One region of the Bacillus sp. JJ1122 genome, then DNA from elsewhere that is predicted to be linked to it. Evidence: riboswitches for the same ligand, from Rfam matches in the RefSeq annotation. Region 1 holds a riboswitch; each other region holds the start of a gene.
What was found. Region 1 has a riboswitch for thiamine pyrophosphate ahead of V7201_RS02325 (sigma factor-like helix-turn-helix DNA-binding protein). Riboswitches for the same ligand answer to the same signal wherever they lie in the genome.
Positions count from the first base shown of each region.

Region 1 (3,279 bases):
CCATTCGCGGTAAAATTGGTGACAACCACGTTTGTAATGTTATGAATCAGCGGTTTTTGGGTACGCACTTTGTTTAGCATACTGACAATCTCTGATTTTTCCATGTCAATTCCTCCCTTTGCTTACGGTGAACTCTCCCCTATGTGCAATGAAATTTACAACTGGGAAATCACCTTTTCCTTCTTGTTACGAACTCTCTTAGTCCATAACAAGTCCGCCATCTACGACAAGGTTTTGCCCCGTAACCGCACGCCCCCAAGGTGATGCAAAAAACACAACGGCATCTGCCGCTTCAGCTGGGTCCGTTACTTTTTTCAGTGGAGTCGATGATTGGATCAGCTTGAAAACCTCCTCAGAAGTAGCAGAGCTTGCGTCGGTTGTTTTTAGCAAACCGCCCGACACCATATTTACTGTGATGCCATATTTGCCAAGATCATTGGCCATATTCCTGGTAAAACCAAGTAAGGCAGCCTTGCTCGTCGTATAGTCGTGATAAGGCACAACCGGGTTCTGGAACAGGTTTGTACCAATGTTAATGATCCGCCCAAATTTCATGCTTTCCATATCCTGAAGTCCAGCCTGAATGGTATTCAGCGCACCGCGGATGGAGCCTTCAAGCTGCAGCTGGTAATCTTCCCAGCCAATTGAATAAGCATCCTTATTTGCAACAGGATCAAATTTAAAACTGATTAGCGCGTTATTCACAATGGTCGTAATCGGTGTGCCAAAGTGCTCCTTTGCCTTTCTGAACATGCTCTGGACCTGTTCTGAATTCCTGACATCTGCATGGACAGCAAATGCGGTATCCCCGATTTCCTCTGCTAGCTGCCTTGCTTTTTGCTCGCTTTGAAAATAGTTGATTACGACTCTCGCGCCTTCTCTTGCAAAAGCTTTTACCGTTTCTGCTCCTAACCCCCGGCTCCCGCCAGTCACCAATACTACCTGATTTTTTAATTCCATTTTTAGTACCTCCTTGAAAATATGTTCTGCTAAGTTGTCTGTTGATTTCCGCTCCAGGCAAATCTCGCTTCCCACTGCAATCAACAGGACTTTGATCCTCTTCATTGACCTTGGTCCAGATTAAAAATAAATGCAGTTTTTTAGTACTTTGTTGTGTTTAATAAGTTGATTTTCACTTCAGGATGCTTGCTTTCCAATGCGAAGGCGGTGAGCTTTCTCGGCAGGCTGGATTTCAATCGTTACCCGTCATTTCCTATATTCGCTTACCGTATTCTTCAACAACTCTCTTGCTAGTGTATTTTCAGCCTTTTTAATGATTTGTCTGATTCTTTCAGGAGACACGTCTAATTGTTCGCCAATCTCTCTATGTTGAGCTCTACTGTTGTTTAGTGCATAAACTTGATCTAAGATAAACTGTTCCCTATCTGATAAAATATGTTTTATGGACCTATACACTTTAATAAACCGATTGTATTCACTTGATTCACGATCTTTTAATATTTTTAGGTATGGTTTCCGTTTACCGTATCCAGGTTCGAAATGAGGGCTCCATACAGATCTAATCATCTCCATAAAGTAAATAGCATCATCAATAGTTATATCTAATTTGTTTTTCATACACCCTCCGCTCCAATCAACTTATTTTTTAATGGTTTGCTATCAAACAATCCACTTTAAAAAACAACAATCTTTTAGAAAACAGCCAAATAAAAAAGCCAGATCCTAATAGGACCTGGCTTAAAAGCAATGTAAGGGAAAAAAACATCTCTCACTACTTTCCTACGCTGGTATTACCCAGATCAGGTCCAAAGGGTCAAAAAACTGATGTTTTCCTCTCAGCCCAACACAGGGCTCCCCTAGTAGTACAACGAATATTTAATTATTTTCATAGTAGCCTTAACCTTTATATATGTAAAGGGATTTGAATTTATTAGTTATAAGTACATTTTTTATAACCCAATACAAATTGAGTTCATCGGGATATATGATAATATGAAAATATACTCAAGAATGGGAGATGAAGGGAATTGAAAAACGAGATTATTGAAAGATTTACTTCTTATGTAAAAGTTGATACGCAATCCAATGAAAACAGTGAAACCTGCCCTTCGACAGATGGCCAGCTAACGCTTGCCAATATGCTTGTGGATGAATTGAAGGCAATTGGCATGGAAGAAGTCACCATCGACGAGAACGGTTATGTGATGGCGACGCTTCCTTCCACTACAGATAAGGATGTACCAACGATCGGCTTTCTTGCTCACGTTGATACAGCGACTGATTTTACCGGAAAGAACGTCAACCCACAGGTCATTGAAAACTTTGATGGCGGTGCAATCGTTCTGAATAAAGAGCTGGGTGTTGTTCTGTCACCTGAGGATTTCCCGGAGCTTCCGCAATATAAAGGGCACACATTGATCACAACGGATGGCACTACCCTTCTTGGAGCAGACAATAAAGCTGGCATTGCTGAAATCATGACTGCGATGGCTTATTTGATTAAGCATCCAGAAATTAAGCATGGCAAGATCAGGGTTGCTTTTACACCTGATGAAGAAATCGGGAGAGGACCTCATAAATTTGATGTAGCCGCGTTTAATGCTAAATTTGCTTATACGATTGATGGCGGCCCGCTTGGCGAGCTTGAGTATGAAAGTTTTAACGCAGCTGGTGCGAAGCTGACGTTCAAAGGGAAGAATGTTCACCCGGGTACAGCAAAAGGCAAAATGGTCAACTCTGCGAAAATCGCGATGGAATTCCACAGCAAGCTGCCGGCAGAAGAAGCCCCTGAACATACGGAAGGATATGAAGGCTTCTTCCATCTAAGCTCCATTAATGGCGACGTGGAAGAAACGAAACTGCAATATATCATCCGCGACTTCCACAGCGACAGCTTTCAGGCACGAAAGAATTTGTTTGAGAAGATCGCGGGGGAACTGAAGGAAAAATACGGTGAAGACCGCGTCCACCTGGAATTGAACGATCAGTACTACAATATGAAGGATAAAATCGAGCCAGTGAAGGAAATCGTCCACATTGCTTACGAAGCAATGGAAAACCTCGGGATCAAGCCAATTGTGAAGCCGATCCGCGGCGGCACAGACGGATCTCAGCTAAGCTATATGGGACTGCCTACACCCAACATCTTCACAGGAGGCGAAAACTTTCACGGCCGATTCGAGTACATTTCAGTAGACAACATGCAAAAATCCGTAGAAACAATCATCGAAGTTGCCAAACTCTTCGAAGCCAAAGCATAACACTTTAACACACCACCGCGCCAGGGGTCAGACCCCCGGCACTTTAACGCATAACCGC
Region 1 covers NZ_JBALQL010000003.1:9,553-12,831, forward strand. The annotation lists gene thiM (hydroxyethylthiazole kinase) at 1-104, opposite strand, end outside; gene V7201_RS02320 (3-oxoacyl-ACP reductase) at 199-960, opposite strand; gene V7201_RS02325 (sigma factor-like helix-turn-helix DNA-binding protein) at 1,207-1,578, opposite strand; TPP riboswitch at 1,721-1,829, opposite strand; gene pepT (peptidase T) at 1,989-3,221, shown strand.

Region 2 (3,279 bases), on a different contig from region 1:
TGGGGACAATCAAGGCTTCACTTGTTAGTTCAAATTTTATCGATAAAGAAATGTGCCATGTGTATGTGTATAACAAGCATGTCCCTTTAGAGAAATACAGCCTGCAAAAAGAGGAAGTCTCAGGAATAATAAGGACCAGTCTCGACGCTTTTGAAAAGCTCTGGTTTGGAGAAGTGAGGGAATTGGAGGCAGAGGGTTTTACACTAAATCCCGATGGTCAAAAGCAACCTCTGGTTTTGAAGGTAGTAAAAGATCAATTTGTCCCGCATGAGGATGAATATATTAATAGTGTGATCAAAGCAATAAGGGAGATTTAGAGGGGGATGCTGAATGAAAATGTTGTTTAACTACAATTGGGCAGTCCGGGATGATTGGTATAAGTGGTGTGAAGGGGTTAGTGAGGGAGAACTGCTCGCTGCACGGACAGGAGGAATGGGAGGTGTATTACAGACCCTTTTTCATATTATTGACGTGGAATGGAGCTGGATTCGCTTGCTTCAGGGAAAAGACGATTTCCAGGAGAACTTTGAGCTTTATAATACCTTGGATAAGGTGAAAAAATTGGATGCAAAATTTAAAGCTGAGGTAAAAGAGTTCGTTCTTGCCTGGAATGGTGAGATGGAAAACCGAATCTTACAGCTTCGAGAGTCAGATGGCAGCAGCGTTATCTTCACCTGGGGTGAGATTATGAGACATACCCTTGCACATGAAATTCACCACATTGGGCAAATTTCAGTCTGGGCAAGGGAGATTGGAAAGCAGCCAGTGACAGCGAACTTCATCGGGCGCGGTCTTTTTCAAAACGAGCAAGGTTAGTGCGATTTTTAATCGACTAAAATCAATTAAGCCGTCAACTAACTTAATGCGAAATGATTAGCGGATCGATAAGTCTGATTAGGAAAATTATATTGACATTAGAATCATTCCATTATATATTAATAAATGTCCTCGCTAATAAGGACAAACAGAATAACGATTCCTTAGCTCAGCTGGGAGAGCGCTACCTTGACAGGGTAGAGGTCGCTGGTTCGAACCCAGTAGGAATCATACTTGAGAAGCGTGAATTCCTATTAAAGGGATTCGCGTTTTTTTTTATAGAATTTTCATCTAGTCTGATACTTGATAACCATAAGATATTTTTATTTTCCTAGACGAATCAAAAAACTTTCTATATAGTAGAATTGACAATTGGAGAATTGGAAATGTAGGGGAGCCGGTGGTGCCGGCTGAGAAAGTGTCCATAGATGCTGACCCTTTAACCTGATCTGGTTAGTACCAGCGTAGGGAACATCTTCTGATAGACGTTTATCGTTTATTATGGATTTTTTCATGCGCTTGGGATTCCCCGAGCGCATTTTTCTGTTTGTTTAAGCCTTCCTTTCCACCTTCATTGTCAAGTAAATACAGGAAGAGGGAGAATCATGAAGAAATTATTGGTGTTGTTTTTCGGATTTTTATACATTTGGAGTCTTGCCGGCTGTTCATCGGATGAACCGACAGCCAAGGAAAAGGATTCATTGAAAAAGGTTTCAATCGTGCTTGACTGGACTCCGAATACGAATCATACAGGAATTTATGTTGCAAAGGAAAAAGGATACTTCAAGAAGCATGGACTGGATGTAGAAATTCTTTTACCTGGTGAAGCGGGAGCTGATCAGCTGGTCGCATCAGGGAAGGCAGAGTTTGGTGTAAGTTATCAGGAAGGAATTACTCAGGCTAGGATTCAGGGAATTCCACTCGTATCGCTGGCTGCTGTTATCCAGCATAACACCTCAGGCTTTGCATCACCGAAAGCTAAAAACATTGTTTCGCCAAAGGACTTTGCAGGCAAAACGTATGGAGGCTGGGGATCGCCCATTGAAAAAGAAGTGATCAGTTCATTAATGAAACAGGAAAATGCTGATGTAGAAAAAGTGAAAATTGTTAATATGGGGAACTCAGACTTTTTCACAGCGGTAAAACGGGATATTGATTTTGCCTGGATTTATTATGGTTGGACTGGTGTAGAAGCAGAGTTGAGAAATGAACCAATCAATATGGTGTATTTAACAGACTACTCGAAGAAGCTTGATTATTATACACCTGTCATAAGCACAAATGAAAAGATGGTCAAGAATGATCCGGAAACCATTAAGGCGTTCATGGAGGCACTCACAGAGGGATATCAATTTTCAATCGATCATCCGTCAGAAAGTGCCGATATCCTGATCAAGGCCGTACCTGATCTGGATAAAGAACTGGTTAAGAAAAGCCAGGAATGGCTTTCTCCAAAGTATCAGGATGATGCAGATCGCTGGGGAGAGCAAAAGCTGGAGGTTTGGAAGAATTACAGTGAATGGATGTTAGAAAACGGGCTTCTGGAGAAGGAATTGGATGCTAAAAAAGCCTTTACGAATGAATTTTTACCAGAATAAGGAGGGAACGGACAATGGCGAATGCACTTGTAAGTGTACAAATTATCCCAAAGGCTTCTTCAACAGAGGAAGTCATAAAATTGGTAGATGAGGCAATTAGTATTATTGATCAAACTGGAGTGAAATATGAAGTCCATCCTTTGGAAACAACGATGGAAGGTGAGCTTGAAACACTCTTATCGGTGATTGCTGAGATGAATAAAAAAATGGTTGAATTGGGTTCACCTAATGTTATTTCACAGGTGAAAATCCTGTATCAGCCAACTGGAATCACAATGAATACACTGACGGAGAAGTACCGCTAATGAAGTCAATCTGGAATAAGGGCTGGAGACCATTTTTGGTTCTCCTCCTTTTCTTTATGTTTTGGGAAGGAATCACCCGTTTTATGGAGATTCCTGAATGGCTGTTACCCGCCCCTTCTGTCATAGTAAAAGAAGCGATGGAGAGTTATTCATTATTTTTACCCGATGTCGGGGCAACACTAGAATTGGCAATTGCTGGGCTTTTGCTCGGGGCAGCGTTTGGTTTCCTGATTGCCATGATGCTTCACTTAGTTCCTGCACTTCAGAATGCTTTTTATCCATTATTAATTTTATCTCAGAATGTACCCATTATCGTTCTGGCTCCTCTATTGGTGATCTGGTTTGGATTCGGTTTTTTGCCGAAATTGCTCATTATTATTTTAGTTTGTTTCTTCCCGGTTACGATTGCTGCGTTAGATGGGTTTAAAAATGCCCCGGAGGATCTCAAGCATTACATGAAAATGTCAGGTGCCTCGGGAAGGCAAACCTTCACGAAGGTAGAGCTTCCAAATGCACTTCCGCCACTTTTTTCCGGATTGAAAATTGCAGCTACATACAGT
Region 2 covers NZ_JBALQL010000019.1:87,183-90,461, forward strand. The annotation lists gene V7201_RS11145 (NUDIX hydrolase) at 1-317, shown strand, start outside; gene V7201_RS11150 (DinB family protein) at 331-816, shown strand; tRNA gene V7201_RS11155 (tRNA-Val) at 975-1,047, shown strand; TPP riboswitch at 1,197-1,304, shown strand; gene V7201_RS11160 (ABC transporter substrate-binding protein) at 1,422-2,414, shown strand; gene V7201_RS11165 (thiamine-binding protein) at 2,429-2,719, shown strand; gene V7201_RS11170 (ABC transporter permease) at 2,719-3,279, shown strand, end outside.
Region 2: linked by a shared signal. The riboswitch ahead of V7201_RS11160 (ABC transporter substrate-binding protein) and the one ahead of V7201_RS02325 (sigma factor-like helix-turn-helix DNA-binding protein) in region 1 are both predicted to bind thiamine pyrophosphate.

Region 3 (3,279 bases), on a different contig from region 1:
CCTGTGCCGTCAAAGGATTATATTTTTAAAAGGGGGTCAATTTCTACTTCTATAATACCCCATGATTATTTCACTACTGTTACAGAAGAATTAATAAATAATTACGTTTTGTTAATTTATACCGCCAGGCACTTTTTTTACCAGCAAAAAGGAAATTTTTATCAATGTAAATGTATTTTTATTCCGTACAAAACTAAATACCCGCAGGCAAAGTTCCTGCGGGGAGTTTTAAAGTATCTTATTTTAAGCGTTCGCTTTTAATTCTTCAAGCAATTCTTCTACATAATGCTGTGCGTTCTGTGCAGCGATACTGCCGTCGCCAGTAGCTGTCACGATTTGGCGAAGTGTTTTTTCACGGATATCGCCAGCTGCGAAGATGCCAGGAACTTTCGTTTCCATAAGCTCGTTTGTTTCAATATATCCGCTGCTGTTTGTGATTCCAAGGCTTTCGAATGGCTTTGTTAATGGAACCATTCCGATGTAGATGAATACACCGTCAGCCGGGAATTCCATTTCTTCCCCATCCTCTTTCGTAGATACGAGCGTCACACTGCCAACCTTGCCGTCTTTATCGTTGATTTGCTTAACAGTATGGCTCCAGATAAAGTCAATTTTTTCATTTGCAAACGCGCGATCCTGAAGGATTTTTTGCGCGCGAAGTTCGTCACGTCGGTGAACGATTGTCACTTTTGAAGCAAAACGTGTTAAATAAACGCCTTCTTCAACAGCAGAGTCTCCGCCGCCGACAACAAGAAGTTCTTTATTTTTAAAGAATGCTCCATCACAAACTGCGCAGTAAGAAACGCCGCGTCCGCCTAATTCCTGCTCGCCAGGAACACCGATCTTTTTATATTCTGCACCTGCAGAAATAATAATTGAGCGCGCTTTATATTCTTTGCTGCCAGCTTTGATCGTTTTGTATTCTTTGCCGTCGATGACTTCTTTTACATCACCATAAGCATATTCAGCACCGAATTTTTTAGCGTGATCAAACATTTTAGTTGAAAGCTCAGGTCCAAGAATGTGGTCAAATCCAGGGTAGTTTTCAACTTCTTCCGTATTGGCCATCTGTCCGCCAGGAACGCCGCGTTCAAGCATCAATGTAGATAAATTCGCACGTGATGTATAGACAGCAGCCGTCATGCCTGCCGGGCCAGCACCGATAATGATGACATCATAAATTTTCTCTTCTGACATGGTGTACAACTCCTTTAAAATCAAAATCCGCATTAACTTCCGTTTTCATTCGAAAATAGTATTTCCTGCCTAAACATATCCTATAAAACAAGAGACATATAGTCCAAAAATATGCTTAGAAAAATTGGCTGTTCACGTAATTGACACTAATGATTTGAAGCGTAAAAAATTTGGTTGGATGTGGTCAAGATTTCCTTGCGAACTTTTTTTCTGTCCAGCTTTATTCTTTGACAATTTTCTGAAGGGTGTTATGCTGATTTACAGATAATAATTAAATACGCAATATTCATCTGCTAGGGGAGCCTTTTGTTAAGGCTGAGATTAAAGTGAAACTTTAAGACCCTTCGAACCTGATCTGGATTATACCAGCGTAGGGAAGTGGAGTATCTGGAGCTTTTTTTGTTTCACTTTGCTGCCAATACAACCACTTTCTGCCTAAAGAAAGTGGTTTTTTTATTGGGAAAAAGCATCCTTCGCCGGCAGGATGTTGAATCTTTATTAACCAGGAGGTCTATTATGTCTACTTTTACACAGTTGATCCGCCAAGAAGCAAATGAGATTTGGGAAGCGAATTTTAACCACCCATTCGTCCAGGGAATCGCCAAGGGGACCTTATCTCTTGAAAGCTTTAAATATTATATTTTGCAGGACTCCTATTACCTCTCCCATTTTGCCCGTATCCAGGCAATTGGTGCATCGAGAGCTGAGGATTTATCCATAACGGCAAAAATGGCTGCCCATGCCCAGGGTACATATCAGGCCGAGCTTGGTTTACATGAAAGCTTTATGGGACAGCTTGGTGTCACGAAGGACGACTTGAAAAGCTTCGAGCCAGCTCCGACTGCCTACGCCTATACTTCACACCTTTACCGAGTTTCTGCATCGGGAAGCCTGGGGGAAATCATTGCCGCTATCCTTCCCTGCTACTGGATCTACCACGAGATTGGAGAACTGCTTAAGAATGCTGCTCCGGAAACGCCAGTTTACCAGGAATGGATCGCCGCTTATGGAAGCGACTGGTTCACCGAGCTTGTGAACGAGCAGATCGACCTTCTTGATGCTCTTGCAGAAAAAGCTTCAGAACATGAAAAAGAAAAAATGAAACAGCACTTTTTGATCAGCTGCCATTACGAGCTGCAATTCTGGGAAATGGCCTTCACGCTGGAAGGCTGGTCTACCAATCAATAAAAGGCCATCACAAAGTAAGCATCTTTAAAAGCAAAAAAAGTGTCATACCCGTTATTGGGGATGACACTTTTTTTAAAACAGCTAACCTCATTCTGCCAGGCAGAAGGGTTCCCGCTCTTCAATTAAATGCTGTCTTCTTCATGAAGAAATTCGTTCGCCAAACTAATATATTTTGAAAGTGTTGAAACGGACAGTCCGTATTTATTTGCAACTGCTTGTTTCGAAGTCTTGATATTTCTTAGCTTATCCCAGAGATAATCTACAGCGGCTGCCCATGCTTTCTTATTTTTAAAATCATAGCCAGCTTCTACTGCCTGCTCAAATACTGAAAACCACATAATATAAACACCAGCTTCATTTTTCCCGATCGGCTGATGGTGATCATACAATAGCTTAGCCGTTTCATGCGCGCCGGCAACTTCTTCCTTCTGATCGTTCAACTTGCCTGAAGCGACGTATGCAAGGTACGATTTCTCGACTTCCGTCATTTTATCGGTCGACTTTTCCGCAGCAAGGATCTCTTTCTTTTTTGAAGAAACAGATGTCAGGAAGAGAGCGAATAATCGTTCTTCAGCATAATCACTGTTCAGCTGATGAAGGATCGCCGCAACCTGCGACTCGAATTTACCGCCTGGGTTTTCTGACCAAGGTTCCATCCCCTCTTTTTCAGGAGTGTATTCGAGAACCTTTTTCCAAATCACTCTTGCAGAATGCTCCCTGCCGGTAAAATAGGATGCATGCGCCAGCCAGTAATAGAAGGCCCCATCCCCTTCAAATCCTGTTTTCTGAAGCTTCTTCAGCCATCTGTAGGCCAGTTCATATTCACCAACAAGCGCAAATGTGGCACCAAGCTTGAACTGATGTTCAACGTGGATTGGATGTATTTTACCCAAT
Region 3 covers NZ_JBALQL010000001.1:40,632-43,910, reverse strand. The annotation lists gene trxB (thioredoxin-disulfide reductase) at 244-1,197, opposite strand; TPP riboswitch at 1,483-1,591, shown strand; gene tenA (thiaminase II) at 1,714-2,385, shown strand; gene V7201_RS00190 (tetratricopeptide repeat protein) at 2,508-3,279, opposite strand, start outside.
Region 3: linked by a shared signal. The riboswitch ahead of tenA (thiaminase II) and the one ahead of V7201_RS02325 (sigma factor-like helix-turn-helix DNA-binding protein) in region 1 are both predicted to bind thiamine pyrophosphate.